DNA from 4 places in the Streptomyces sp. NPDC052236 genome. Region 3 is predicted to be linked to each of the others. Evidence: riboswitches for the same ligand, from Rfam matches in the RefSeq annotation. Region 3 holds a riboswitch; each other region holds the start of a gene.
The links. A riboswitch is a leader RNA that binds a small molecule or an ion and turns the genes downstream of it on or off. The one in region 3 is predicted to bind cyclic di-AMP.
Positions count from the first base shown of each region.

Region 1: it holds a riboswitch for cyclic di-AMP, as region 3 does, so the genes downstream of both, ACIHCQ_RS41975 (peptidoglycan DD-metalloendopeptidase family protein) here and ACIHCQ_RS42510 (M23 family metallopeptidase) in region 3, are expected to answer to the same signal.
Region 2: it holds a riboswitch for cyclic di-AMP, as region 3 does, so the genes downstream of both, ACIHCQ_RS20060 (transglycosylase family protein) here and ACIHCQ_RS42510 (M23 family metallopeptidase) in region 3, are expected to answer to the same signal.
Region 4: it holds a riboswitch for cyclic di-AMP, as region 3 does, so the genes downstream of both, ACIHCQ_RS13255 (M23 family metallopeptidase) here and ACIHCQ_RS42510 (M23 family metallopeptidase) in region 3, are expected to answer to the same signal.

Region 1 covers NZ_JBIUBL010000046.1:31,667-38,808, reverse strand. The annotation lists gene ACIHCQ_RS41985 (tyrosine-protein phosphatase) at 1-132, opposite strand, end outside; gene ACIHCQ_RS41980 (alpha-galactosidase) at 311-2,404, shown strand; cyclic di-AMP (ydaO/yuaA leader) riboswitch at 2,716-2,887, shown strand; gene ACIHCQ_RS41975 (peptidoglycan DD-metalloendopeptidase family protein) at 2,892-3,851, shown strand; gene ACIHCQ_RS41970 (SGNH/GDSL hydrolase family protein) at 3,980-4,783, shown strand; gene ACIHCQ_RS41965 (carbohydrate kinase family protein) at 4,838-5,716, opposite strand; gene ACIHCQ_RS41960 (hypothetical protein) at 5,874-6,458, shown strand; gene ACIHCQ_RS41955 (PPOX class F420-dependent oxidoreductase) at 6,587-7,027, shown strand; gene ACIHCQ_RS41950 (MBL fold metallo-hydrolase) at 7,111-7,142, shown strand, end outside.
Region 2 covers NZ_JBIUBL010000011.1:141,468-148,609, reverse strand. The annotation lists gene ACIHCQ_RS20085 (NAD(P)/FAD-dependent oxidoreductase) at 1-818, opposite strand, end outside; gene ACIHCQ_RS20080 (exopolyphosphatase) at 1,148-2,089, opposite strand; gene ACIHCQ_RS20075 (DUF501 domain-containing protein) at 2,086-2,667, opposite strand; gene ACIHCQ_RS20070 (septum formation initiator family protein) at 2,722-3,198, opposite strand; gene eno (phosphopyruvate hydratase) at 3,403-4,689, opposite strand; gene ACIHCQ_RS20060 (transglycosylase family protein) at 4,906-5,619, opposite strand; cyclic di-AMP (ydaO/yuaA leader) riboswitch at 5,623-5,802, opposite strand; gene ACIHCQ_RS20055 (transglycosylase family protein) at 6,068-6,967, opposite strand; gene ACIHCQ_RS20050 (cytochrome P450) at 7,086-7,142, opposite strand, start outside.
Region 3 covers NZ_JBIUBL010000049.1:23,002-30,143, reverse strand. The annotation lists gene ACIHCQ_RS42525 (RNA polymerase sigma factor) at 1-959, shown strand, start outside; tRNA gene ACIHCQ_RS42520 (tRNA-Met) at 1,042-1,115, shown strand; gene ACIHCQ_RS42515 (PP2C family protein-serine/threonine phosphatase) at 1,283-2,404, shown strand; cyclic di-AMP (ydaO/yuaA leader) riboswitch at 2,630-2,785, shown strand; gene ACIHCQ_RS42510 (M23 family metallopeptidase) at 2,797-3,852, shown strand; gene ACIHCQ_RS42505 (PrsW family intramembrane metalloprotease) at 3,868-5,199, opposite strand; gene trmB (tRNA (guanosine(46)-N7)-methyltransferase TrmB) at 5,261-6,043, opposite strand; gene lhgO (L-2-hydroxyglutarate oxidase) at 6,125-7,142, opposite strand, start outside.
Region 4 covers NZ_JBIUBL010000006.1:220,631-227,772, forward strand. The annotation lists gene ACIHCQ_RS13240 (GNAT family N-acetyltransferase) at 1-833, opposite strand, end outside; gene ACIHCQ_RS13245 (HPr family phosphocarrier protein) at 1,062-1,343, shown strand; gene ACIHCQ_RS13250 (GntR family transcriptional regulator) at 1,470-2,147, opposite strand; gene ACIHCQ_RS13255 (M23 family metallopeptidase) at 2,390-3,181, opposite strand; cyclic di-AMP (ydaO/yuaA leader) riboswitch at 3,194-3,360, opposite strand; gene ACIHCQ_RS13260 (M16 family metallopeptidase) at 3,615-5,012, opposite strand; gene ACIHCQ_RS13265 (M16 family metallopeptidase) at 5,009-6,394, opposite strand; gene ACIHCQ_RS13270 (DNA topoisomerase (ATP-hydrolyzing) subunit A) at 6,600-7,142, shown strand, end outside.

The sequences.
Region 1 (7,142 bases), on a different contig from region 3:
GCGGAACAGCCGCCCGTACCGCACGCGCCTGCCGTCCACGGTCGGCAGCCCGCCCACGTCCCGGAAGTTGCGTACTCCCGACAGCTCGGGCTCTGTCGACGGCGACGGGACCTGCGGCAGCTGCTGCGTCACGGTGTCTCCTGAGTGACTGCCGTCGGCGCTCTCGCCGACGATGGCGCGCCTTTGACGATACGACATGGCTTCATTGGGCAATCATCTTGGCCGTCGGTCACGAGGTCATTGCCCGGCAGGGCTCCTCATCGGAGCATGTGCGAACCTGTGGCTACTTGTGAACATCTGAGGGGTCTGCATGATTGAGCGCGTTGGCGACGGGCGTACGTGGGTGCTCTCCGGGGTGGCGAGCAGCTATGCGCTGCACCTCACCCAGGGAGACGAGCTGCTGCATCTCCACTGGGGGCCGCGGATCTCGGGCGCGGACGCCGAGGCGCTCGCGGCGCAAGGCCTGCCGCCCTACTGGCCCTTCGAGTCGCAGCTCGACGGGCATGAGGAGTATCCGGTCGAGGGCGGGCCGCGCTTCGCACGCCCCGCGCTGTCTGTTCGTAGTGACGCCGTTCGCGGCACGGAGTGGGCCTTCGACGGCGACGAGACGGACGGCGACGAGCTGCGCCTCCGCTTCACCGACCCCGTACACGGCCTCGGGCTCACCCTGCACCACCGGATGCGCGACGACGCCGACGTCATCGAGCGCTGGATCACCGTCGCCCACGAAGGCGAGGGCCCCGCCCTGGAACTGCTGCGCGCCGACGCCGCCGCCTGGACGCTGCCGCAGCGCGACAGCTGGCGCCTCAGTCAGCTGCACGGCCGGTGGGCCGCCGAGTCGCTGCTCGTACGGTCGGAGCTGACGTACGGCGAGAAGGTGATCGGCAGCCGCCGCGGCCACACCGGGCACCAGCACCTGCCCTGGGTCGCGCTGGACGCGGACGGGGCCACCGAGGAGCGGGGCGAGGTGTACGGCTGCGCCCTGGCCTGGTCCGGGTCCTGGCGGATCTGCGTACAGCAGCTCCCCGACGGCCTGGTGCAGATCACCGGCGGCGCGGGCTACGACGACTCCGGGCTGCTGCGGCTCGCGCCCGGCGAGTCGTACACCTCACCGGTCTTCGCCGGGCTGTGGAGCGAGGGAGGGTTCGGCGGGGCCAGCCGGGCGTGGCACGCCTGGCAGCTGGCCCATGTCGTCCCGGACGGGGCGACGACCGAGCGGCCCGTCCTCTACAACTCCTGGGAGGCCACCGGCTTCGACATCTCCGAGGATCAGCAGCGGGCGCTCGCCCGGCGGGCCGGGGACATGGGCGTCGAGCTGTTCGTGGTGGACGACGCGTGGTTCGGGCAGCGCACCAGCGACCGCGCCGGGCTCGGCGACTGGACCCCCAACCCCGAGCGTTTCCCGCACGGCCTCAAGCCGCTCGCCGACGACGTGCACGGGATGGGCATGCGGTTCGGGATCTGGGTCGAGCCGGAGATGGTCAACGCCGACAGCGACCTCTACCGGGCGCATCCCGACTGGGTGCAGCACCACCCGGGCCGGACGCGTACGGAGCTGCGCAATCAGCTCGTACTGAACCTGGCGCGCGAGGATGTACAGGACTATTTGTGGACCCAGTTGGACGAACTGCTCTCCAGTGCGCCCATCGACTACGTCAAATGGGACTTCAACCGCTGCTTCACGGACGCGGGCTGGCCCGGCGAGGAGTACCCGCAGAAGCTGTGGGTCGAGCATGTGCGCGCGCTGTACGCGCTGCTCGACCGGTTGCGGGCCGCGCATCCGTCCGTGGCCTTCGAGTCCTGCTCGGGCGGCGGCGGCCGGATCGACCTCGGCATCCTCTCCCGTACCGACCAGGTGTGGACCTCCGACAACACCGATCCGCTGGACCGGCTCGCCATCCAGCACGGCTTCACCCAGCTGCACCCGGCGCGGGTGATGGCCGCCTGGGTGACCGACAGCCCCAATGTCCAGCTCAACGGCCGGTCGACCTCCCTGCGTTTCCGTTTTGTGAGCGCGATGGCGGGAGTGCTCGGGGTCGGCGGCGACCTGACGGAGTGGAGCGAGGACGAGCTCGCCGAGGCGCGGGGCTGGGTCGAGCTGTACAAGACGATCAGGCCGGTGGTGCAGGGCGGTGAGCTGTACCGGCTGCGGGCGCCCGAGGGCGGGCTGAGCGCCGTGCAGTACGTACGTGGGGCGGAGACCGTCGTCCTCGCCTGGCTCCAGGCGCAGCACTATGGCGAGCTGCCGCCCAGGCTGCGGCTGCGCGGGATCGACCCGGCGGCGGCGTACGAGTGCCTGGACACCGGCGCCGTACACCGCGGGTCCGTGCTGATGCACCACGGTCTGCACACCGGGCTCAAGGGGGATCTGGACGCTGCCGTGATCCGCCTGCGACGACTCTGAACCGATGGGTCTCGCCCGACGACTCGACCGGATAAGGAATGTGCTGTCCGAATTAGCCGCTTCGGCATAACGTGCCCCATCTGCACGGGAGATGGGGCACGGCCCGTGAGCAGCGTCTCATTCGTGACGGTGTGTGGCCGCGAGGCGGAGTCAACTTCCTTTGTGCGCCCGGAAAGCGGAAAGCGTTGCTCCACGGAGGGTGACTGGAATTCCTGGGCGAATTCACAGAAATGGTTGATCGCCAAACGGAACGGCTTGTTCCGATCCGGGCGGCTCGCTTACGGTCACGACCAATCCGGACGGACCGCCTAATCCTGCCACCGCCCGGAATTCCACCCACCAGACGTGTGGCAGGAGCGGGGGACCCAGGTAGAACGCCGTCCCGGATTTCCGGACCGGCTAGGGGTGAAGTCGCGCATTCGCGCGGCCGGGCAGCTCCAGCCCGAACCCGACAGCTCACCTCGTAGGCGCCGGAGAGGACTTTGTCATGCCCGCGAAGGGTAAGCACCGCCGTCCCAAGGCCAACCCGATCACGCGCGGATTCGTCGTCGCCGGTACGGGCGGCGCCGCCATCGCGCTGCCGCTGCTGGGCGCCACCGGCGCGCACGCGGCAGGAAACACCGCGCCCGCCGCTGCCTCCACCGCCCCGACCGCGGTGTCCTCAGCCGCAGGGTCCGCCACCGCGGCCCCGGTGACGGCGAAGAAGGCCGCCCCCGCCATGTACACCGTGGTCGGCGGCGACTATCTGTCCAAGATCGCCGCAGACCACCGCGTCCAGGGCGGCTGGCAGAAGCTGTACGCCGACAACCGCCAGGTCGTCGGCGACGACCCCGCGCTGATCCACCCCGGCCTCAAGCTCACCCTCGGCGCGAAGTCGAAGGCGGCGGCCCCCGCACCGGCGAAGGCTCCGGCACCCGCGAAGGCTCCCGCGACGCAGTCCTCGGCGAAGGCATCGCCCGCCTCGCCCGAGCCTGCGCCGCGGGCGTCCACGGCGTCCAACGAGTCCGGTGACTCCGCGGACACCGCCGCGCAGTCCAGCGGCTCCGGCTTCACCGCCCCCGTGTCCGCCGGCGTCACCACGCCCTACCGCGCCTCCGGCGCCATGTGGTCCAGCGGCTACCACACCGGCGTCGACTTCTCCGCCTCCTCCGGCACCAGCGTCAAGGCCGTCGGCCCGGGCACCGTCGTCTCCGCGGGCTGGAGCGGCTCGTACGGCAACGAGGTCGTCATCAAGCACAGCGACGGCAACTACTCGCAGTACGCCCACCTCTCCTCCCTCTCCGTCTCCTCGGGCGAGAGCGTGCGGGTCGGTCAGCAGATAGGGCTCTCCGGTTCCACCGGCAACTCCTCGGGCCCGCACCTGCACTTCGAGATCCGGACCGGACCGTCCTACGGCTCGGACGTGGACCCGCTGGCCTACCTGCGCCAGCACGGCGTCTCGATCTGACGCGCCGACACGTTTTTATTCCCCTCGCGCCGCTTTCCGCGGTGCGAGGGGCGGTGGTAAATATCACGCTTCGTCAATCCCTCCGTACGGTCGCGTAGGTCACATCCGCAGGGGAATGATGAGTTCTCGTGGCAGACGATTCGAGAACAGAAGACAGCAGTGGTGTGTTCGGGTCGTACAGGTCGTACGCGGCAATCGGTGACAGCTTCACCGAGGGCGTCGGAGACCTCGGCCCCGACGGGACCTATGTCGGCTGGGCGGACAGGTTCGCGGTCCTGCTCGACGACCGTATGCCGGAGCACAGTTTCAGGTATGCCAATCTCGCGATACGCGGCCGCCTCCTCGACCAGATCGTCGCGGAGCAGGTCCCGCGCGCGAAGGAACTCGCCGCCGATCTGGTGACGTTCTGCGCCGGCGGCAACGACATCATCCGGCCCGGCTCCGACCCCGACGATGTGGCCGAGCGGTTCGAGCGGGCCGTCGCCGACCTCACGGGCGCGGTCGGCACCGTCATGGTGACCACCGGCATCGATACGCGCGAGCTGCCGGTCCTGCGCAGGCTGCGCGGCAAGATCGCCACGTACAACGCGCATGTATGGGCCATCGCCCACCGGTACAACTGCCCCGTACTCGACCTCTGGTCGCTCAAGTCCGTCCAGGACAGGCGGGCCTGGGGCCCCGACCGGCTGCATCTGTCACCCGAGGGCCACACCCGCGTCGCGCTGCGCGCCGCCCAGGTCCTCGGTCTGGAGGTGCCTGCCGACCCCGACCAGCCCTGGCCGCCCCCGCCGCCGCGCGGCCCGCTGGAGGTGCGGCGCGACGACATCCAGTGGGCGCGTGAGCACCTGGTGCCGTGGATCGGGCGGAGGCTGCGGGGCGAGAGCTCCGGGGACCATGTCGCGGCCAAGCGCCCGGATCTGCTGCCGCTGTGACAGCGGTGGCCTGGCTGTAGTGGGCGCGTCAGTGCCGTCAGCGCCGTCAGCGCGTCAGGCCTGAGGGGGCCGGAGCCCCTCGGGGCCGATCAGCGCCGTAGCGCCCGAGCCCGTGCAGGCATGGGCGCCCGCCATCGCGCCCATCCGTGCGCTCTCCTCCAGGTCCCGGCCCGCCAGCCGCCCGTACAGAAACCCGCAGACGTACGCGTCACCCGCGCCGTTGGAGTCCACCACCGGCCCAGGTGGCGCGGTCGCCGGGATCGGGCGCGGCGTGGATCCGCCGTCGCGGGTCATGAGGTACGAGCCGCCCGCGCCCGCCGTGGCGATCACCGCCTCGGCCCGCCCGTCGCGCAGGATCTCCCGCATCACGGACGCGATGCGCTCGCCCGCGCCCGCCGCGCTGAGGAAGACCAGGTCCGAGCGGAGCGCGAACTCGCGGTGGTGGTCGGCCAGTCCGTCCCAGTCGTGCAGATCGGTGGAGACCGGGACGCCGAGCTTCTCGATGTCGTCGTAGAGGTGCCGCGCGAAGTTCACGATCGAGAGATGGACATGACGGGCGTGCCGCAGATGGGGAAGGTAGAAGTCGCGCGGCATCACCGACTCCTCCGGCTCGCGGGCGTCGTAGAAGGACATCCGGCGGCCCGAGGGGTCCACGAGGTTGACCGCGCGCCGCGTCCCGGCGGGCGAGATCAGCGGCTGGAAGTCCACCCCGCCCATGGCGAGCCGCTCCCGGAGCCGGCCGCCCTGATAGTCGTCCCCGATGTAGTCGAGGAACGTGACGTCCAGCCCGAGGGCCCGGCAGCCCAGGGCCACATTGCCGCCGGTGTGGCCGGGCCATTCGAGGATGGGGCCGACCGCGACGGAATCGGCGAGGGGGACGGGGAGCGAGTCGACGCGGACAACCGTGTCCACACCGCTGCCCCCGACGACCAGTACATCTCGTACGTGCCGTACATCCCGTACTTCCTGGGCGAGTTGATCCGGTTGCTGCTCCACAGTCGACAGTATGGGGGCTGCGGTCCGGGCCCCCGACACCGCGTCACCCGACACCGGGTCATCCCACACTGGGGATCTTGGATACCGTCCATGCATGGGTGATGGGTACGTATGGGTGGCCGACACGGACGCCGGGCCACAGGACGCGGAGGCGCTCGCGGGCCGGGTCGTGCACTGGCTCGAGGAGCAGGGCGTCATCGTCGGCGAACTGACGCACTGCCTGCTCGGCGACGAGCTGGGGCGGGCGCCGGGACCGCGGTACGCGCGCGCCCTCATCGAGGACGACGGCTCCCTCGCCGGCAGCGGGGCGAACGGCACAGGCGTGGACGTCGAGCGCCGCGTCTACGTCTGCGCGGACATCTGGACGGCCCGCTGCCCGCACTGCGGCGCCCGCACCGAGGAGTCGGCCACGGACGGCCACGGGCGGTGGACCGACGAGTGGCTGCCGCTGCTCGACGCGGTCTACGCGTGGTTCGGCGGCGGCGGACCTGACCACGCGGCATGCGTACGGTGCGGAGAGCAGGCCGCCTTCCTCGACTGGAACTTCTCGCCGCCCATCGCCGTCGCGCAGCTGGGACTGACCTTCTGGAACTGGCCGATGCTCTCGGCCGCCTTCCTCGACGAGCTCTCCGCGGTACTGGGCGGCCACCGGCTGGTGGCGGCCTGGACCAGGGTCTAGCGCGGTGAGTGCGCGTGCGGGGGCTCGGCGCGGGGCACCGGTACGACGGATGAGGTGGCGCAGGATGTGACATCCAAGAGGAAGGATCTTCTCAGGAACACTCGCGCGCGAGCGGGCGTTGCTCGGGCATGACCGAATCGGACGCACAGCAACAGGCGCTGCTGAAGCTCGTCGGCGAGTACGACGGTGGCGTACTGGTCACCCTCAAGCGCGACGGCCGGCCCCAGCTGTCCAATGTGAACCACGCGTACTACCCGGACGAGGCGACCATCCGCGTGTCCATCACCGAGGACCGGGCCAAGACGAAGAACCTGCGGCGCGACCCCCGTGCCGCGTACCACGTCACCAGCGAGGACCGCTGGGCCTGGACCGCCGTCGAGGGCACCGCCGAGCTCTCCCCGGTCGCCGCCGACCCGTACGACGCCACCGTCGAGGAACTGATCACCCTCTACCGCGATGTCCAGGGTGAGCACCCGGACTGGGACGACTACCGGCGCGCGATGGTCCGCGACAGGCGCGTGGTGCTGCGGCTGCGCGTCGAGCGGGCCTATGGGCAGCCGCGCCGCTGAGCTGCCGCTGATACCGCACCGATCCCGCGCTGTCATACCCCCCGCACATAATGAGATCAGAGACACCGACATCAGGAGGTGCCGTGACCGGCGCTGGTTCTTCCCACTCGCTGAG
Region 2 (7,142 bases), on a different contig from region 3:
GGGTTCGGCTTGACGCCCGCCGTCCATACGAGAGTGTTGGAGTCGACTTCGAGGCCGTTGTTCAGGACCACATGGCCGTCCACGCAGGAGTCCATGCCGGTCTTGAGATAGATCTCGATGCCACGGCCCTCCAGGTGCTCCTTGCCGTACTGGCCCAGCTTCGGGCCCACCTCGGGAAGGATCTTGTCCGCGACGTCGACGAGGATGAAGCGCATGTCGTCGCGGCTGACGCTGGAGTAGTACTTCGCGGCGTCGCGCGCCAGGTCCTCCACCTCGCCGACGGTCTCCGCACCGGCGAAGCCGCCACCCACGAAGACGAAGGTCAACGCCTTGCGGCGGACATTCTCATCGGTGGTCGAGTCGGCCTTGTCCAGCTGCTCAAGGACGTGGTTGCGCAGGCCGATGGCCTCCTCGATCCCCTTCATGCCGATGCCCTGCTCGGCGAGGCCGGGGATCGGGAAGGTCCGGGAGACCGCGCCGAGCGCGACCACCAGGTAGTCGAAGGGCAGTTCGTAGGACTCGCCGACCAGCGGCGCGATCGTGGCGACCTTGCGGTCCTGATCGATGGTGGTGACGCGACCGGTGAGCACCTCGGCCTTGGGCAGGACGCGTCGCAGCGGTACGACGACGTGCCTCGGCGAGATGCTGCCGGCGGCGGCTTCGGGGAGGAAGGGCTGGTACGTCATGTACGAGCGCGGGTCGACGACCGTGACGGTCGCTTCCGCGTAACGCATCTTCTTGAGAATGCGTCGAGCTGCGTACAGGCCTACGTACCCACCGCCTACTACGAGGATCCTGGGACGCTCCGTGGTGCTCATGCCATCGAGTATCCACCCCACTTGGAGGGGGTGCTCGTGAGCCCCTTCACAAGCACCTTACGCTCCCGTGCTACACTGCCCGGCCCTCATGATCAAGGACACTCGGCGCAGGGGGAACCAGAGTGCGGCGGTATACGTTGTTTACCCCTGCTGAGCTGGCCGTCTGGCACTGACCCCGGGCCAAACACCCGCCCCGGAGCGCCCTCTCGTAATCCCCTCGTAACCCAATGGAACCAGCCAGAACGCGTGACGTTCGGCCCGCTCGACGGGCAACCGGGATCTTTGCGCCCCTCGCTGCGCCCATCAGGGGCTTTTCCTTGTGAAGAAGTTCACGAACTTTGTTGTGCCGCCAGTTCGAAGGCGATCCCGTCGAGGATGTCGTGCTCGCTGACGACCACTTCACTCGCCCCGATCCGCTTCATGATCCGCAGCAGTACGAGCGCTCCGGCGGCGATGACGTCGACCCGGCCCGGGTGCATCACCCCGATCGCCGCACGCTCGTCGTGCGTGGCGCGCAGCAGCTCGCCGGTGACCTGCTGAACCTGCTCGTAGGAGATCCGCGCATGGTGGATCGCCGCCGAGTCGTACGCCTGAAGGCCCAGCGCGATCCCGGCCACCGTGGTCACCGAGCCCGCGAGCCCGACGAGCGTGTGCGCCTGACTGATCGGCACCGTCTCCTCGACCAGGTCGAGGGCCGCGTCGATGTCGGCGTGGATCGCGGTGATCTGCCCCAGCGTCGCCGGGCTGCTCGGGGAGTGCCGCTCCGTCATCCGTACGCAACCGATGTCCACGGAGCGCGCGGCGCGGACATGGTCCTCGCCGACGACGAACTCCGTCGAGCCGCCGCCGATGTCCACGACCAGATACGGCTTCTCCAGGTCGGTACGGTCGGCGAGCTCCTTGGTGGCACCGGTGAAGGCGAACTCCGCCTCCTGGTCGCCGGTGATCACCTCGGGCTCCACGCCCAGGATGTCCACGACGCCGCGTACGAACTCGTCGCGGTTCTCGGCGTCGCGCGATGCGGAGGTGGCCACGAAGCGGACCTTCGTCGCGCCGTGCTCCTTGATGGCGGCGGCGTACTCGCGGCAGGCCTCGAAGGTGCGCTCCAGCGCCTCGGGCGCGAGCCGTCCCGTCCGGTCCACGTCCTGGCCGAGCCGGACGATGATCATCCGCCGGTCGAGTTCGACCAGCTCGCCCGACTGCGGGTCGGCGTCCGCGATCAGCAGCCGGATGGAGTTCGTACCGCAGTCGACGGCGGCGACTCGGGTCACTTCTTGTCCTCTTCCACAGTCTGTTCGGGCTCTGCGGTCTTTTCGGGCTCCGCGGATTCCGCGGATTCCGCGGTTACGCAGGGGCCCTTGCGCCACCACTCGGGGAGCATCGCGATCGCCTCGTCGCCCAGCGGGTTGACCCCGGGGCCTGCCGCCAGCGAGTGGCCCACCAGCACATGCAGGCACTTCACCCGGTCGGGCATGCCGCCCGCGCTGGGGAAGCCCTGGAGCACCTCGATGGCGTCGCGGCGCGCGATGTAGTCCTCGTGGGCCGCGCGGTACGCGGCGGCCAGGGCCGGGTCGGTCGCCAGCCGGGCGCTCATCTCCCGCATGACGCCGTTGGCCTCCAGCGTGCCGATCGCCGACGCGGCTCGCGGGCAGGTCAGGTAGTACAGCGTCGGGAAGGGCGTCCCGTCGGGGAGCCGCGGCGCGGTCTCCACGACATCCGGCTGCCCGCACGGACAGCGGTGCGCGATCGCGCGCAGACCGCGCGGCGGGCGGCCGAGCTGCTCCTTGAACGCGGCGATGTCCGCGTTGGTGGGCTCGGTCGGGGCGGTGGTGGGAGGAGGGGTTTCCATGCCTGCCTTGCTTGTACGTGCCTGCTTGTACGTGCCTGCTTGTAGGGGCTGGTGCTACTTGATGCGGTCGGCCTTGTCGACGCCGTCCCAGACGTTCGAGTACCAGGGGCGGTCGGAAGCCCCGTCCTCGGTACGGCGCTGTTCGGCCCCCACGGGGTCGATCACCGTGTACCCGGTCTCGCCGGGGAGCACCAGATGCAGATGCTCGCGGGCCAGCCGCCGGATGTACATGTCGTCCTGGAGGCGCGCCTTCTCGTCCCGCAGCTGCTCGACCTGCTGCCGGGCCTCGTCCATCCGGCGCCGCTGGTCGGCGACATCGGCGCGCTGGGAGACGTACTGACGCATCGGGTACGCGAGCGCGACCACCAGCGAGCAGACGACCAGGGCCAGGAAGGCGGCCCGTCCGGTGAGCCGGGAGCGGCGGGCCTGGCGGCGGCTCTGGGAACGGTAGACGCGCGCGGCGGTCTGCTCGCCGAGCAGCCGCAGCCTGGTCGCGGTGGAGAACCGGTCCTGGTCCCCTTTGCGTGCCATGGTTTCGCCTCCCCTTTACGCGCGTACGTCCCCGGACACGGTACGGGACCACGACCGGGGACGTACGAGCGACAGGGCACCGGCCCCGTGCCGTGCTGCTTGGACTAGCCGGCAGACCGACTGTGCTGATTAGTTCGCAGAGCGCTGTGCTGACTTAGTTCGCAGAGCGCTGTGCTGACTTAGTTCGCAGAGCGCTGTGCTGACTTAGTTCGCAGAGCGAAACCGCGGGAAGGCCGAACGGCCCGCGTACACCGCCGCGTCGTCGAGGATCTCCTCGATGCGCAGCAGCTGGTTGTACTTGGCGACGCGCTCGGAGCGGGCCGGGGCGCCGGTCTTGATCTGGCCGCAGTTGGTGGCGACGGCCAGGTCGGCGATGGTGACGTCCTCGGTCTCGCCGGAGCGGTGGGACATCATGCACTTGAAGCCGTTGCGCTGGGCGAGCTCCACGGCGTCCAGGGTCTCGGTCAGCGAACCGATCTGGTTGACCTTGACGAGGAGCGCGTTCGCGGACCCCTCCTCAATGCCGCGGGCCAGGCGCTCCGGGTTGGTGACGAAGAGGTCGTCGCCGACGATCTGGACCTTGGCGCCCAGCTTGTCGGTGAGGACCTTCCAGCCGGCCCAGTCGTCCTCGAACAGCGGGTCCTCGATGGAGCAGAGCGGGTACGAGGCGACGAGCTCCTCGTAGTACTCGGTCATCTCGGCGGCCGAGCGGGACTTGCCCTCGAACTCGTACGAGCCGTCCTTGTAGAACTCCGAGGCGGCGACGTCGAGCGCGAGCGCGATGTCCTTGCCCGGGGTGTAACCGGCCTGCTTGATGGCCTCAAGGATGAGGTCGAGAGCCGCGCGGTTCGAGTCGAGGTTCGGCGCGAAGCCGCCCTCGTCGCCGAGGCCGGTGGACAGGCCCTTGGCCTTCAGGACGGACTTGAGGGTGTGGTAGACCTCGGCACCCCAGCGCAGGGCCTCGGAGAAGGACTCCGCACCGATCGGCGCGATCATGAACTCCTGAATGTCCACGTTGGAGTCGGCGTGCGAGCCGCCGTTCAGGATGTTCATCATCGGAACGGGCAGCAGGTGCGCGTTCGGTCCGCCCAAGTAGCGGAAGAGCGGCAGGTCCGAGGCCTCGGAGGCGGCGTGCGCCACGGCGAGGGAGACACCGAGGATCGCGTTGGCGCCGAGCGAGGACTTGTCCGGGGTGGCGTCGAGGTCGAACATCGCCTGGTCGATCAGGCGCTGCTCGGTGGCGTCGTAGCCGACGAGCTCCGGGCCGATCTGCTCGATGACGGCGAGGACGGCCTTCTCGACACCCTTGCCCTGGTAGCGGTTGGGGTCACCGTCGCGGAGCTCAAGGGCTTCGAACGCACCGGTGGAGGCGCCGGACGGGACAGCAGCACGACCCGTGCTGCCGTCGTCGAGGCCAACCTCGACCTCGACCGTGGGGTTGCCTCGGGAGTCCAGGATTTCCCGGGCTACGACGACGTCGATGGACGGCACGAGCATCTCCTTCTGGTGATGTGACGCTTAAAGCGCAGTATCTGTATCTGCGCTTCTGCCTTGCGGCACGAGCCTAACCGGCTGGGGGGCTCCGGCCCGACGACGCCCGCCCGCTGGGACAAAAATGCGTCTGACTGCCGCCTGCACAGAGAACCCCGGCCCGGCGCGCACGGGGAAAGTCGCGCCGGACCGGGGTGGTTCGGTGCCCGGGAAGGCTCAGCCGAGGTGGAGCTGCTGGCCCGGGAAGATCACGTCGGCGTCGCTGACGATGTCCTTGTTGAGGTCGAACAGCTTCGCCCAGCCGCCCTTGACCTTCTCGGCCTCAGCGATCTTGGAGAGGGTGTCGCCCGACTTGACCTTGTACTCGCCGTCGCCCTTCTCGAAGGACTTCGGCGCGGCCGGGGCCTCGGCGCGCTCGGAGCGCGTGGTGGGCGCCTCGGCGCGCTGCTGCTTGGGCTGCGTCTGCTGCTTGGGCTGTGCCTGCTGCTTGGGCTGTGCCTGCTGCTTGGGCTGCGCCTGCTGCGTGGTGCCCGAGTCGGCGGAGCCGCCGTTGTACGAGGCGTTGGACAGGCCCACGCCGCAGTTCGGCCAGGCACCCTTGCCCTGGCCGGCCAGGACCTTCTCGGCGATGGCTATCTGCTGGGACTTCGACGCCTTGTCGGCGGTGGAGGCGTACTGGGTGCCGCCGTACCCGGCCCAGGTGGACGACGAGAACTGAAGGCCGCCGTAGTAGCCGTTGCCCGTGTTGATCGACCAGTTGCCGCCGGACTCGCACTGGGCGACCTTGTCCCACTCGGCACCTGTCGCGGCGGATGCTGAGGTGGCGCCCAGCAGCGGGGCGGCGACGGCGACACCGGTGATCCCGGCGAATGTGACGATACGGGTGGCTTTGCTCGGGCGGCGGTGCTTGCCCTTGCTGGAAAACAGCATGGAGATTCTCCTCACCGACGCCTACGAGGTGAGCTGTCGGGTTCGGGCCAAGTGAGTGCCCGTCCACGCGACTGGCGCGCGATTTCACCCCTAGCCGTTCCACGTCCGTTGCGTACTGCTCTCAACGGCCGGGCCCGGCGCTTACCTTGGTTCCCCCGCTCCTGCCTTCGGCGCTCTACGCGACGACTACTCCCCCCGACCGCCGGCAGGATTCGGCGTGACGGCCAGTGGTGCCCACGGTGGTGAGCGGTTCAGACGGTAATCACACCTCTCCCCGATGTTCAAAGCTGAACATCGGGGAGAAAACGCCCAACTTGACACTCCGGTGGTTCCTCTTTCCGCAGGTGGAGCGCGGAACGGCCGGATTTGGGCTGCGAGATGTGCCGATTGAGGTAAAGAGACCCTTGTCTCACTTGCGCAGACTTGGACAAAGGCCCCCGAATCGCCGCTACTTCAGGTCTAGATCCAGGCTCTGGCCAGGGCGGATGAGGTCGGGATCGTCACCGAGAGTCTCGCGGTTCGCCTCGAAGACCGCGGTCCAGCCGCCGGGGAGCTCCTGGGCGTCGGCGATGGCCCACAGACTGTCGCCGGGGCGGACGGTGTACACGCCGGGCGAGACGTCGGCGGAGCGGGTCTCCGCGGGCTTGGTCGCGTCGGCGACGCCCTCGCGTGCCGCGGCGTCACCTCGCGAGGAGTGACGGCCCACTTCGCGGTCTCCGTCTGTATTGCCCGGCTCGGTCGTCTGCTCCGGGGTTCCGCGGTGCTTGCCGGTCTCGGCGTCGCCTGTCGGGGTACCGGACTCCTGCGTCGTGGCCGCGGGCGCGTCCGGAGTCGTCTTCCCGGTCGGCTCCACAGGTGCCACCGGCTCGGCCGGGTCCGCGGGCGTGGCCGCTTCCTCGGGAGCGGTCGGCAGCAGCGACGACAAGGGGGCGGGCGCGGGCGCGGCACCGGGGTCGACGCCCGCCGCCGTGCCGCCGGTCGTCAGCCCCGCGATGGCGGCGCAGTCCGCCCACGCCGAGGGCCCCTTCGCGGCGAGGACCTTCTCGGCTATCGCGATCTGCTCGGAGCGGCTCGCGAGGTCGGCGCTGCGCGCGTACTCCGTACCGCCGTACTGCTGCCAGGTCTGCAGCGTCATCTGCAGCCCGCCGTAGTTGCCGTTGCCGAGGTCGGCACTCCACATGCCGCCGGTCTCGCACGCCGCGACGCGGTCCCAGGTGGCGGATTCGGCGGCGGACGCCGATCCGGCGCCGAGGAGCGGGATGGCGATGGCCGATCCCGTCACCCCCGCCGCGACGACGATTGCCGGAGCCTGACGGGGTCGCCGGTGACGGCCGTTCGGGGAGCGCATGCGGTTGCCTTTCGCGTGACTGCTGAGACGCCGGTGAACGTATCCGTAATCGAACGTGGGTCACAAGTCGATGCAGGGGAGATCACGTGAAAGTCACAACATTGACTGATCGTCAGCTCTATGGGGCGGTGAACTCAACGGGCAGAGTGCGCAAACCACGCATGATAAGTCCCCC
Region 3 (7,142 bases):
CCTTCACCGCGCCGCCGCCCGGCGAGAGCCGCGCGCCGTCCGACGACGACACCCTCACCCTGCTCTTCCTGTGCTGCCACCCCGAGCTCACGCCGGCCGCGCAGGTCGCGCTCACCCTGCGGGCCGTCGGCGGTCTGACGACGGCCGAGGTCGCCCGCGCGCATCTGGTGCCCGAGGCGACGATGGCGCAGCGCATCAGCAGGGCGAAGGCGAAGGTCAAGGGGGCGCCGTTCCGGCAGCCGGGGGCCGAGGACCGCGATCAGCGGCTGGCCGTCGTGCTCCAGGTGCTCTACCTGATCTTCAACGAGGGCTATACGGCGACCTCCGGCAGCGATCTCCACCGCGCGGACCTCGCGCGCGAAGCGATCCGGCTGACCCGGTCCGTACGCAGGCTGCTGCCCAGGGAAGGCGCGGTCACCGGGCTGCTGGCGCTGATGCTGCTCACCGAGGCCCGCAGCGCGGCCCGCACCGGACCGTACGGCGAAATCGTCCCGCTCGACGAGCAGGACCGCGGGCGCTGGGACCGGGCGCTGATCGCGGAGGGCTGCGCCCTGGTGGAAGAGGCCCTCGCCGAGGGGCCCGCCGGTCCCTACCAGCTGCAGGCGGCGATCGCGGCGCTGCACGACGAGGCGGCGCGCGCCGAGGACACCGACTGGCCGCAGATTCTTGGGCTGTACGACTTTCTCGTACGCCGTACTCCCGAGCCCATGGCCGAACTGGGCCGGGCCGTGGCCGTCGCCATGGTGCACGGCCCGGTGGCGGGGCTCGCGGAAGTCGCCAAGCTGGAGGACCGGCTGGCGGGACACCACCGGCTCGACGCCGTACGCGCGCACCTGCTGGAGAAGGCGGGCGACGCCGAGGGTGCGCGGGCCGCGTATCAGCGGGCCGCGCAGCGCACGCTCTCCAATCCCGAGACGCGGTATCTGCGGATGCGAGCCGCGAGGCTGGCACCGCAGTGAGCCTCCCGCGGGCGTGGCAGCGAGCCCTCCCGCCGGGGTGGCGTCGACCGTGCTCCGGATGGCGTAGAGTTGTGTTCAGCGGCGCGGGGTGGAGCAGCTCGGTAGCTCGCTGGGCTCATAACCCAGAGGTCGTAGGTTCAAATCCTGCCCCCGCTACTAGAAGACAGTGGCCCGGCACTCGAAAGAGTGCCGGGCCACTGTCGTATGCGCGCATGTCCTATGCGCGTATGGCGTGCGCCCGGTTGGCCGACGGCGATTGGCTGCCCGGCGCGGCTGCGGCCAGCCTGAGACCTGACAAGGGCGGACCGGTCAGGAGATCAGAGGTGGGGCACCCAAGGCGGCACGGCATCGGTACCGGGGTTGTCGGCGCTCGCCGCTTCATCCGTGCGCTGCCCACACTCATGATCACCGGCGGGCTCGCCTTCGACCTCGCGACGCCACCCCGATTCACGGCGGTGCCGCTCTTCGCTGCTGCCCCGCTGATTGCCGCGCCCTTCTTCTCCTGGCTCACCACGCTGCTGACCGGCCTCGTCGCCACCGTGGCCATGGTCAGCCTGCGCCTCTACAACGAGACCGTGTCGGAGGTCACGGCGTACACCGAGATGTTCACCTTGATCACCGTCTCCGGGCTCGCGCTGCTCATCAACCGGGTCGTACGGCGTGGTGGCGAGCGGCTGGCCTCGGCCCGGGTCATCGCCGAGACAGCGCAGCGCGCCGTGCTGCCCACCCCCGCCGAACGCATCGGCGGGCTGCGCGTCGCGGCGCGGTACGAGGCGGCGCAGGCGGGCGCGTCCATCGGCGGCGACCTCTACGCCGTACAGGACACTCCGTACGGCGTACGCCTGGTCGTGGGCGACGTCCGGGGCAAGGGGCTCGACGCGGTCGAGGCCGTGGCCGTCGTCATCGGCGCCTTCCGCGAGGCCGCCGAGCACGAGGGCTCGATCGAGGCCGTCGCCCAGCGCCTGGAGCGCGCGCTCGCGCGGGAGGGGACGCGGCGCGACGGGCTGGACGTCGTCGAGGGGTTCACCACGGCTGTACTCGCCGAGATCCCGCGCGGGCGGGGCGGGGTACGGGTGGTGAACCGGGGCCATCCGGAGCCGCTGATGCTGTACGCCGACGGCGGTCTGGAGGTCCTGGAGCCGAGCGAGCACGCGCTGCCGCTGGGGATGGGCGAGCTGGGCAGCGGGCCGGACCGGGCCGACGAGCATCCGCTCCCCGCCGGGGGCACGCTGCTCCTCTACACGGACGGGCTGTCGGAGGCGCGCGACGCGCACGGTGTCTTCTACGATCCCCGCGAGCGGCTCCGCGGCCGGGTCTTCCCGGGGCCGGAGGAGCTGCTGGACGCGCTGACCGCGGACGTACGACTGCATACAGGCGGCGGCTTGAGCGACGACCTGGCGCTGCTGGCGGTCCGCCGCCCCGGGGACGGTCGGCACCCTGCGTAGTCGAATGACATCCCTCCGCATAGCATGTGACATACCGTCAAGCTGGCGGGGTGGTGTGACGCGGCCTGATGGACGATCAAGTCGCCCCATTCAGGCAGCTTGTGTCCTGGTAAGTCCCGGCCGGCGTTCTTAATGAATACCCAGAACCGCTTGGTATCCGGCCCTGGTGTCTATTAACGTTCGATAACGCAGCGCGGTCGTCCCAGTCGTCGCCAGAGACGGCACCGTGCGCGTGCGCCGAATTTCGCAAGGAAACCGGGGAACCACCAATTGGGGTGAATCGGGCATCCTTTGCCGCTCTTTTCGCGGCGGAGGCACCCGTAGGAGACCTTCCTGCTCCGAACCCGTCAGCTAACCCGGTAGGCGAGAAGGAAGGAAAGGAGTACGCCTCCGTGGCGTCCAATACCCCTGCCCCCGTAGCACCTTCTCCATCTGAATTCTTCGGTAACGAGGGGGCGGAGCGGGGCTGGGAGGAATGGAACCCCACCAAGGACTCCGTCCTTCCGGTACGTGGCCGGCACCGTGTCATGAAGCAGCGCGGCGGACTCGCCCGTAGCTCCACGGTGCTCGGCGTCGGCGTGATCGCGGCGGTCGGCGCGGGCGGCATCGCCACCGCGCAGGAGAAGCCGGCGGTCTCCATATCGCTTCCCGACTCGGTAGTGGACAGCCTGCCCGACGCCGAGTCCCTGCCGGGCGTGGGCGCCTGGCTGTCCGACGGCTCCGACGACGCGGACGACTCCTCCGACACGGGGGACGTCACGGCGGTCACGCCGGCGAGCTTCACCGGGGAGGGAGCCGGGAACGCCACGCAGAGCGCGGCCGGCGCGGGCGAGGCACTGCGCGCCCGGATCCTCCAGCAGGTCGAACAGCAGCAGGCCGTGGCGGACGCCGAGGCCAGGGCGGACGCCGAGAGGCTCGCCGCGGAGAAGGCAGCCGCGGAGGCGACGAAGCAGCTGACCACGGCGGAGGCGCAGGCCGAGGCCGACCGGAAGGCGGCCGACGCGCGCGCGGCCAAGGCGGAGGCCGACCGGCTCGCCAAGCTCGCCACGAGCTACGCGCTCCCCACCTCCTCGTACACGATCACGTCCACGTACGGCCAGGCCGGCTCCCTGTGGTCGTCGGGCTACCACACCGGCCTGGACTTCGCCGCGCCCACGGGCACGCCGGTCAAGGCGGTGCACAGCGGCACGGTCAAGGAGGCGGGCTGGTCCGGATCGTACGGCTACCGCACGATCCTGGAGCTGGAGGACGGTACGGAGGTCTGGTACGCCCACCAGTCGTCCATGTCGGTCAGCGTTGGGCAGAAGGTGGCGACGGGCCAGACGATCGGCCGCGTCGGCGCGACCGGCAATGTCACCGGCGCGCATTTGCACCTTGAGGTGTTCACGGCGGGCGGCTCGCCCATCGACCCGATGGCCTGGCTGCGGGGCAAGGGCCTGACGATCTGAGTCGGTCCCTCGTCCCTAGTGCCGGTACGGGTTGGGCCCGCTGTAGTCCCGGTACGGCGGCGGTGTCCGCACCCGGCCCGTCGCCCGTGCCGCGTACGTCAGCGCGGGACCGGCCACGTGCTTGCGCTGCCACAGATGGTGCAGCAGCTCCTGCTCGCGCTCCACGAAGTCAGGGCCCGCCGCGCCGCGGTGGGCCCTTCGGCGCAGAAACGCCAGGGACGTCGCGTACGCCTCGTACTCCGACACGGTGTGCGCCGCGGCCCGTCCGTGTGTGCGCCGGGCGAAGTCGCGTGCCACCGTGCGCGCCCGCATCGAGGAGAGCGCGCGCGGTTCGGTGTGGGCGAGCCAGCCGGCCGCGGCGTACGCGGGCAGCTCGGCGGATATCGTGCGCAGCTCGCGCTGCCGGGTCCAGATCGACAGCCAGGTCAGCAGCCCGAACGCCGGGACCATGAACGCCCCGTACACGGCGTAGAAGCCCCACGGGCCGAACAGCGACGCCGAGCTGTTCCACAGGGCGTGCATGCCCATCGCGAGGGCGAGGCCCAGCAGCGGCAGCGCGACGCGGCGTATTCGCGCGCGACGCGCGGAGAGCGCGGCGATCCCGAAGCCGATGCCCGTCAGTACGGTGAAGAGCGGGTGCGCGAACGGCGACATCACGATCCGTACGAAGAAGGTCGCGGCGGTCACCGAGGCGAGCCCCGAGGTGCCTATCTGCTGGTCCTCACCGAAGGCGTTGCCGAGATAGAGGATGTTCTCGGTGAAGGCGAAGCCGGTCGCGGTGAAACCGGCCACGACGACACCGTCGACGATCCCGGTGAAGTCCCGTCTGCGGAACAGGAAGATGAGCAGGACCGCGGCGGCCTTGGCGCTCTCCTCGACGATCGGGGCTATCACGGTCGCGCCGAGGGTGTCCGCGCTCGCCGGATCGGCGGTAGCGGTGGCTATCCAGCGGGTCGCGAAGGTGTTCGCGATGATCGCGACGAGGGCGGCGGCGCAGGCGCCCCAGGCGAAGGCGAAGAGCAGATTCTTCCAGGGGCCCGGCTCGACGCGGTCCAGCCAGCGGAAGGCGGCCATGAGGAGGGGGACGGGGAGGGTGGCGAGTCCGAGACCGACCAGGAAGCCGTGAGTGCCGGTCTGTTCGCGTACGAGGGCGAGGATGACGAGACCGGAGAGCGCGAGGAGAGTGATCACCAGGCCCGCGCGCACGGCCTTGCTGCGCCAGAGCCGGGTGACGCGGCGCGGCTGCGGGAGGGCGCCGAGCATCGGCACTTCGCTTGGCACCGGTCTCGGTACCGCCGGGTGCGGTGGCTGTGGTGAGAGCTGCTGCTGCGGGGGCGACTCGGACACCTCATGACCCTAACGAGGGACACTGACAACTGGCGATGGCGCCTGACGTGCCGGTGAACGTTTATACGGTGTCGGACCGGCGGCGGAACAGCAGATCGTGGACTGTGTGCCCCTTGTCCAGGCCCTGGCCCTCGAAACGGGTCAGCGGACGGAATTCGGGCCGGGGCGCGTAGCCGCCGCCGGGCTGGGTGTTCTCGAAGTCCGGATGCGCCGTGAACACGTCGAGCATCTGCTCGGCGTACGGCTCCCAGTCGGTCGCGCAGTGGAGGACCGCGCCGGGCTTCATGCGGCGGGCGGCGAGGGTGAGGAACTCGGGCTGAATCAGCCGCCGCTTGTGGTGCCGCTTCTTGGGCCAGGGGTCGGGAAAGTAGACGCGGATCCCGTCGAGCGAGTCGGGCGGGAGCATCTTCTGGAGCAGGATGATCGCGTCGCCGTTGGCGACGCGTATGTTCGACAGTCCGTTCCGCTCGGCGAGGACGAGCAGATTGCCCTGGCCGGGTGTGTGCACGTCGACGGCGAGAATCCCGGTGCCGGGATCTTCGGCGGCCATCAGAGCGGTGGCCTCGCCCATCCCGAACCCGATCTCCAGGACGACGGGCAGCCCCCCGAACATCTCATCGAGGTCGAGCACGCGCAGCCCATCGATATCGATCCCCCACACGGGCCACAGCCGCTCCAACGCGTCACGCTGCCCGGGAGCCACCCGACTCCGCCGCGGCTGAAAGCTGCGAATCCGCCGCTCATGATGATCCCCGGCGGGATCGGCAGCGGGCCCCCCGGGAAAGCGGGGGGCGGTTTTGGGGCGGGGGACGGGGTGGGGGTTGGTTTCCCGGAGCTCAGACACAGTGCGTCGATTGTATGGCGAGCCGGGGTATGGGTGATTTAACCGCCGACCTGGTGCGGGCCGTCTGAAACGCCCCCAGGCTCAGCCCGCCCCCGCCCGCACCACCCCACCCGCCGACAGCGCCCTCAGCGCTCGCCCCGCCACCTCTCTCCCGATCGGCAGCGACGCCGTCGCCGCCGGCGAAGGCGCGTTCAGCACATGCACCGTCCGCGCCGCCTCCCGGATCAGGAAATCGTCCGCCAGCGTCCCGTCCCGTAGCACCGCCTGCGCCCGCACCCCCGCCGGCGCGGGCCGCAGGTCCGCCTCCGTCACCCTCGGCAGCAGTCGCCGCACCGCCGCCGTGAACGCGCGCTTCGAGAGCGAGCGGTGCACCTCCCCCACCCCGTACCGCCAGTGCCTGCGCGCTATCCGCCAGGAGCCCGGCCAGCCAAGCGTCCCCGCCAGCTCCCGGGGCCGCACCGCCGACCAGGTGTAGCCCTCGCGGGACAGCGCAAGGACCGCGTTCGGGCCGGCGTGGACGCCGCCGTCGATGCCCCGTGTCAGATGCACGCCCAGGAACGGGAACGCGGGGTCCGGCACCGGATACACCAGCCCCCGCACCAGACCGGGCCGGGCCAGCTCGTAGTACTCGCCCCGGAAGGGGACGATCCGCATCCCCGGGTCATCGCCCGCCATCCGCGCCACCCGGTCGCAGTGCAGGCCCGCGCAATTGACCAGCACCCGCGCCCGGACCACCGTCCCCGATGCCGTGCGCACCGCGACGCCCCAGGTCCGGCGGTCGACCGCCGTGACCTCCTCGCCGTACCGGATCTCCGCGCCGGACGCCTCCGCGAGCCGCGCCGCCACCGCCCCGAAGTCGCACACCCCCGTCGCCCCGACCCGGATCGCCGCCAGTCCGCGCACCTCCGGCTCGTACTCCGCGATCTGCGCCGGACCCAGCTCCCGCACCGGAATGCCGTTCTCCCGGCCCCGCTGGACCAGGGCGTGCAGCCGGGGCAGCTCCTCCCGCCCGGTCGCGACGATCAGCTTTCCGCCGACCTTGTGCTCAATCCCGTACTCCGCGCAGAAGGCGATCATCTCGGCCGCGCCGTGCACCGCG
Region 4 (7,142 bases), on a different contig from region 3:
ATGACGGCGAGGTCGACGGCCTCGCCGATGTCGCCGACGCTGCGGAAGCCGGGGACGCCGTCCACCTCGTACGGCCCCGCCGGGAAGGCGCGGTTCACGGCGTACGTACGGCCCGTGAACCCGGCGCGCAGCAGGTTGCGCAGGACGGTGCGGCCGACGCCGCCGGGCGCGCGCCCGGTGCCGACGACGGCGACCGACCCCGGCGCGAGCAGCCGCTGCACGGAGCGTGCCTCGGCGCGCTGCTCACGGCCGCGCTGGACGGCGAGGGACTCCTCGGTCGGTTCGAGATCGAGGGTCAGATGGACCGAGCCGTCCTCGAAGGAGCGCCGCTGGGTGTACCCGGCGTCCCTGAACACCTTGATCATTTTGGTGTTGGCAGGCAGCACCTCCGCGGCGAAGCGCCGGATGCCCCGCTCGCGCGCGACCGCGGCGATGTGTTCCAGCAGCGCGGAGGCGACACCGCGGCCCTGATGGGCGTCCTGGACGAGGAAGGCGACCTCGGCCTCGTCGGCAGGCGCGCTCGCGGGCATGCCGTCCGCGTTGATCCGGTCGTAGCGGACGGTGGCGATGAACTCGCCGCCCACCGTGACCGCGAGGCCCACCCGGTCCACGTAGTCGTGGTGCGTGAAGCGGTGCACGTCCTTGTCGGAGAGCCGGGGGTAGGGCGCGAAGAAGCGGTAGTACTTCGACTCCGCGGAGACCTGCTCATAGAAGCTGACCAGGCGTTCCGCGTCATCGGGGGTGATGGGCCTGATGCGAGCGGTGCCACCGTCACGCAGCACCACATCCGCTTCCCAGTGGTCCGGGTATGCGTGCTCCGACGAGGTCTGCATGCTGGAAAGCCTACGACTCGCCCCAGAGGAGCCCTGAGCAGCCGGGAGCAGCACCGGAGCAGCACCGGAACAGCCCGGGACGGAGAGCCCGGAACAGGCCGGGCACAGGGTCGCATAGGGTCGGTACGCAAGTCTGTGCGCACCGGGCGCGCAGAGGGCCAGCGTCGGCGCGTCGCACCGCATGGCAGACTGGTCTAGACAACTGCCGAGGACCTGAAGGGCAACACCATGGCTGAGCGCCGCGTCAACGTCGGCTGGGCCGAGGGCCTCCACGCCCGCCCCGCTTCCATCTTCGTCCGCGCCGCCACGGCCGCCGGCGTCCCCATGACAATCGCCAAGACCGACGGCAAGCCGGTCAACGCCGCCTCCATGCTGGCCGTGCTCGGCCTGGGCGCGCAGGGCGGCGAGGAGATCGTCCTGGCTTCCGATGCGGAAGGCGCCGACATGGCCCTGGACCGTCTGGCCAAGCTGGTCGCCGAGGGGCTCGACGAGCTTCCCGAAACCGTCTGAGACTGCTCAGAGCCGAAGAGGGGAATTAGTCCTTCTTCCCACGACAAAGCCGCGGTGTCCCGCGGTGTCCCGAATTCGGGACACCGCGGTTTAATTCTTTGGGCTTTCTTGTATACAGCGCGACTGTTAATTACGGACGCTCGCCGTGTTTACGGCATGTTGCGAAGTCCTCACCCGTTCGAGGCCGCGCAGCCGGTGCGCGGCAGCGGCCCGCTCGCTGTGCAGCGCCGTCAGCGACCGCGCCCGCTCCACGTCGCCGCGTGCCACCGCGTCCACGATCGCGCCGTGCTCGGCCCAGGACTCGACCGGCTTGGCGGGCTGCTCGATGGCGTACATCCAGGCGATCTTGTGGCGCAGCTGGGTGAGCAGCGCGATGAGCCCGGGGGATCCCGACGCCTGGGCGAGCGTCTCGTGGAACCAGCTGCCCAGTGAGCGCAGGTCCTCGCCCTGGCCGCGGCGGGCCCGTTCCTGACCCAGTCTGACCAGGCCACGCAGGACTTTGAGATGCGCTTCGGTACGCCGCTGGGCGGCGCGCGCCGCTCCCATCGGCTCCAGCAGCATCCGGATCTCCAGCAGGTCGGCGGCCTCCTGCTCGCTGGGCTCGGCGACGCACGCGCCGGCGTGGCGGCGGGTGATGACGAAGCCCTCCGACTCCAGGGTGCGCAGCGCCTCACGCACCGGGACCCGGGAGACGCCGTAGCGGCGCGCCAGCTGCTCTTCGGTGAGCCGGCTGCCGCGGACGAATACACCGGAGACGATGTCGTCGCGGATCGCCGTGCATACCGAGTGCGCGGGAATGCGCATGACCGAACCTCCGCTTTAATCCGCGCGAAACGCAGCCGATTGACGCCTGTTGGGTGACTCTATTGCAATGGACACGATTTTCCGATGACAACCAGGAATCCATGGATAGCTTTTGGCCAGAGCCCCGCCGGCGCCGCGTCCCCGGGGCGGCAAACGCCGAAGGCCCCGGCGGCGTGCCGGGACCTTCGGGGCAGTACGGAGTAAGAGCTCAGAGAGGTACGGAGCTCAGGGAGGTACGGAGCTCAGACGCTGACGCCGTGCGCGCGCAGGTACGCGACCGGGTTGATGTCGGAGCCGTACTCGGCGGTGGTGCGGGCCTCGAAGTGGAGATGCGGCCCGCTGGAGTTGCCGGTCGAGCCGGAGAGGCCTATCTGCTGCCCCGGCATGACCCGCTGGCCGACCGAGACGCCGATGGACGAGAGGTGGCCGTACTGGGTGTACGAGCCGTCGTTCATCTTGATCACGATGTTGTTGCCGTACGCGCCGCCCCACCCGGCCTCGACGACCGTGCCGGAGCCGACGGCCACGACCGATGTGCCGGAAGCGGCGTGGAAGTCGACGCCGGAGTGGCTGCCGGAGGACCACTGCGAGCCGCCGGTCTGGTAGCCGGTGGAGACGTACGAACCGGCGACGGGCAGCTGGAAGGCGTTCAGCCGCTCACGCTCGGCGGCGCGGGCGGCGCGCTCCTTGTCTTCGCGCTCCTCGCGGATCTCCTGCGCACGGGCCTCGGCCCTGCGCTTCGCCTCGGCCTCGGCCTTCGCCTGGGCCTTCGCCTTGGCGACTGCCTCTTCGGCCTCCTGCTCCTGGGCCGCGGCCTGGTCGGCGAGGGTGTCGGCCAGGGAGTCGGCGGCCGCCAACTGGGTCAGGCCGGTGTTCGCGACGCCGGAGGCGCCGGTGTCGGCGGCGAGCGCCGGAGAAGCGAGGGTTCCGATCACGCCGGTGGTGGCGAAGGCCGCGGCGCCTGCCATGCTCGCGCGCCTGCGCGTCAGGCGGCTCGCGGCACGGTGCTTCCCGGGGGCACGGGTGAACGCCATGAAGTGGCTGGTCCTTTCCTTCCTTCTCGCCTACCGGGTTAGCTGACGGGTTCGGAGCAGGAAGGTCTCCTACGAGCCCCTCCGCACTGGTGCGAAGGCGCCCGATTCACCCCAGGGACACGATGTGGGTCCCCGGCTCCCCAGGCTCGCGCCTGACGGGGACTCGGCGATGGCTGTTCGATGCCGCGGGCTGCGGCGGGATACTGGCGAACAGCCGGACTGACGCTAGGCGGATCAACTTTCAATCACCAAGCAGAGAGTCGATTTTGTAGCGCATGCCACAGGACAGACGGGCAACCTCCCCAAGAAAAGGGACATAAGGAGAACCCCGGTGGCTGGTGCGCCACCGGGGTTCTCCTTGCCTGCTTCGCACGCTCGTTGCCTGCTTCGCACGCTCGTTGCCTGCTTCGCGCTCTTTGCCGGCTCGGCTCAATCAGCCTGTGACAACAGTCACTTCACCGATTCCGAGCGCCCTGACCGGCTCCTCGATCTTCGCGGCGTCGCCGACGAGGACCGTGACCAGCCGGTCCACCGGGAAGCCGCTGACGGCGGCGGCCGTCGCCTCCACGGTGCCGGTCTCCGCCAGCCGTACGTACAACTGCGCCTGGTAGTCGTCCGGAAGATACTGCTCGACCTGGTCGGCCAGCGTGCCCGCGACGGACGCCGCGGTCTCGTACTTCAGCGGGGCCACGCCCACCAGGTTCTGTACGGCGACATCGCGCTCGGCGTCGGTCAGCCCCTCGGCCGCCAGCGTGCGCAGCACCTTCCAGAGGTCGTCCAGCGCCGGGCCGGTGTTCGGGGTGTCCACCGAGCCGCTGATGGCGAGCATCGAGGCGCCCGACCCGTCCGGTGCCGAGCGCAGCACCTGGCCGAAGGCCCGTACGCCGTAGGTGTAGCCCTTCTCCTCACGCAGCACCCGGTCGAGCCGGGAGGTCAGGGTGCCCCCCAGGCAGTACGCGCCGAGGACCTGGGCGGGCCAGACGCGGTCGTGCCGGTCCGGGCCGATGCGGCCGATCAGCAGCTGCGTCTGGACGGCGCCGGGGCGGTCCACGATCACCACCCGGCCGGTGTCGTCCGCGGTGATCGGCGGTACGGGGCGGGGCTCGGCACTGTCGCCGGTCCAGGTGCCGAGGGTCTCGGCGAGCACGGCGTCCACATCGACACCGGTGAGGTCGCCGACGATCACCGCGGTGGCGGTGGCGGGCCGGACATGCGCCTCGTAGAAGGCACGTACGCCTCCGGCGTCGATCCGGGCCACGGTCTCCTCGGTGCCCTGGCGGGGGCGCGACATGCGCAGCGAGGCCGGGAAGAGCTGCTTGGAGAGCTCCTTGGCGGCGCGGCGGGCCGGATTGGCCGTCTCGTGCGGGATCTCGTCCAGCCGGTTGCGTACGAGCCGCTCGATCTCGCTGTCGGCGAAGGCGGGGGCGCGCAGCGCCTCGGCGAGCAGGCCCAGCGCCTTGGGCAGCCGGGAGACCGGGACCTCCAGGGAGACACGGACACCGGGATGGTCGGCGTGCGCGTCCAGGGTGGCGCCGCAGCGCTCCAGCTCGGCGGCGAACTCCTCCGCGCTGTGCTTGTCGGTGCCCTCCGACAGGGCGCGCGCCATGATCGTGGCGACGCCGTCGAGGCCCTTCGGCTCGGCCTCCAGCGGCGCGGCGAGGGAGATCTCGACGGCCACCACCTGCTGGCCGGGGCGGTGGCAGCGCAGCACGGTCAGGCCGTTGTGCAGCGTGCCGCGGTCGGGTGCCGGGAACGCCCAGGGGCGGGGGAGGCCGGCCGTCGGCTGCGGGTGGAACGTCATGGTCGTCAATGACATGGCAGCGTCGCTCACTGGTCCGCCCCTTCGAGCTCGTCGTTCTGGTGGTTCTCGGCGCTTTCGTCACCGGCGTCACCGTCGGCCTCGGCCTGCGCGGGGAGCGGCTCGTAGACCAGCACCGCCCTGTTCTCCGGGCGCAGCCGGGCCCCGGCCACCGCCCGTACCTCTTCCGCGGTGACGTCCAGTACCCGGTCCACCGCGGTGAGCGCCAGCTGCGGGTCGCCGAACAGCACGGCGTACCGGCACAGTTCGTCGGCGCGGCCCGCGACCGTGCCAAGCCGGTCCAGCCACTCGCGCTCCAGCTGGGCGTGTGCCCGCTCCATCTCCTCGGGTGTGGGGCCCTCGGCGGCGAATCGCGCCAGCTCCTCGTCCACCGCGGCCTCGATCTGCGGCACCTCGACGCCGCCGGACGTCTTCACGTCCAGCCAGCCCATCGAGGGCGCGCCGGCCAGCCGCAGTAGACCGAACCCGGCCGCGACGGCCGTCTGGTCGCGGCGCACCAGGCGGTTGTGCAGCCGTGAGGACTCGCCGCCGCCGAGGACGGTGAGCGCCAGGTCCGCGGCGTCGCACTCGCGTGTGCCGTCGTGCGGCAGCCGGTAGGCGGCCATCAGCGCGCGCGCCGGGACCTCCTCGACGAGCTCCTCGCGCAGCTGCCGGCCGATGTTCTCCGGGAGCGAGCCGTCGCGCGGCGGCTGCTTGCCGTCGTGGGACGGGATGGAGCCGAAGTACCTCTCGATCCAGGCGAGCGTCCGCTCCGGGTCGATGTCGCCGACGACCGACAGCACGGCGTTGTTCGGCGCGTAGTACGTACGGAAGAAGGCGCGGGCGTCCTCGAGGGTGGCCGCGTCCAGGTCGGTCATCGAGCCGATCGGCGTGTGGTGGTACGGGTGGCCCTCGGGGTAGGCGAGAGCGGTCAGCTTTTCGAACGCCGTGCCGTACGGGACGTTGTCGTACCGCTGGCGGCGCTCGTTCTTGACGACGTCGCGCTGGTTCTCCATCGACTCGTCGTCCAGGGCGGCGAGCAGCGAGCCCATGCGGTCGGCCTCCAGCCAGAGCGCCAGCTCCAGCTGATGGGTGGGCATGGTCTCGAAGTAGTTCGTGCGCTCGAAGCTGGTGGTGCCGTTCAGCGAGCCGCCGGCCCCCTGCACCAGCTCGAAGTGGCCGTTCCCCTTCACCTGGCCCGAGCCCTGGAACATCAGGTGCTCAAAGAGGTGGGCGAGGCCGGTACGGCCCTTGACCTCGTGGCGTGAGCCGACGTCGTACCAGAGGCAGACCGCGGCGACCGGGGTCAGGTGGTCCTCGGAGAGCACCACGCGCAGGCCGTTGGCCAGCCGGTGCTCTGTCGCTGTCAGGCCGCCGGAACCGGCCTGCGCTGTGGCCGTGTGACCCATGGGCATGTACGTCCCTTCGATCGCGATATGGAGAAGTCCTGCCACTGTATGCAAGCGCACTGACGCCTGGCGAAGTTCCCGGCCGAAGTTCCGGGCCCGGCGAACGGCCGAATCACGGGTCGAGGTCGGAGTTGTCAGTGGCGAGGTCCACAATGGTCCGCATCAGAACGTGAGTCCTGCCCCGCAAGAGCGAGAAGGAGCCGCAGCAGCGATGGCCCGCCGCAGCACGAAGACACCGCCGCCGGACGACTACGAGGAGAAGATCCTCGACATCGACGTCGTCGACGAGATGCAGGGCTCCTTCCTTGAGTACGCGTACTCGGTGATCTACTCCAGGGCCCTGCCCGACGCCCGCGACGGCATGAAGCCGGTACACCGCCGCATCGTCTACCAGATGAACGAAATGGGCCTGCGCCCCGACCGGGGCTATGTGAAGTGCGCCCGCGTCGTCGGCGAGGTCATGGGTAAATTGCACCCGCACGGAGACGCGTCGATCTATGACGCGCTGGTGCGGATGGCGCAGCCGTTCTCCATGCGCCTGCCCCTGGTCGACGGCCATGGGAACTTCGGTTCCCTCGGCAATGACGACCCGCCCGCCGCCATGCGGTACACCGAATGCCGGATGGCCGATGCCACCACCCTGATGACGGAGTCCATCGACGAGGACACCGTCAACTTCCAGTCGAACTACGACGGGCAGGAGCAGGAGCCGATCGTGCTCCCCGCCGCCTACCCGAACCTGCTGGTCAACGGC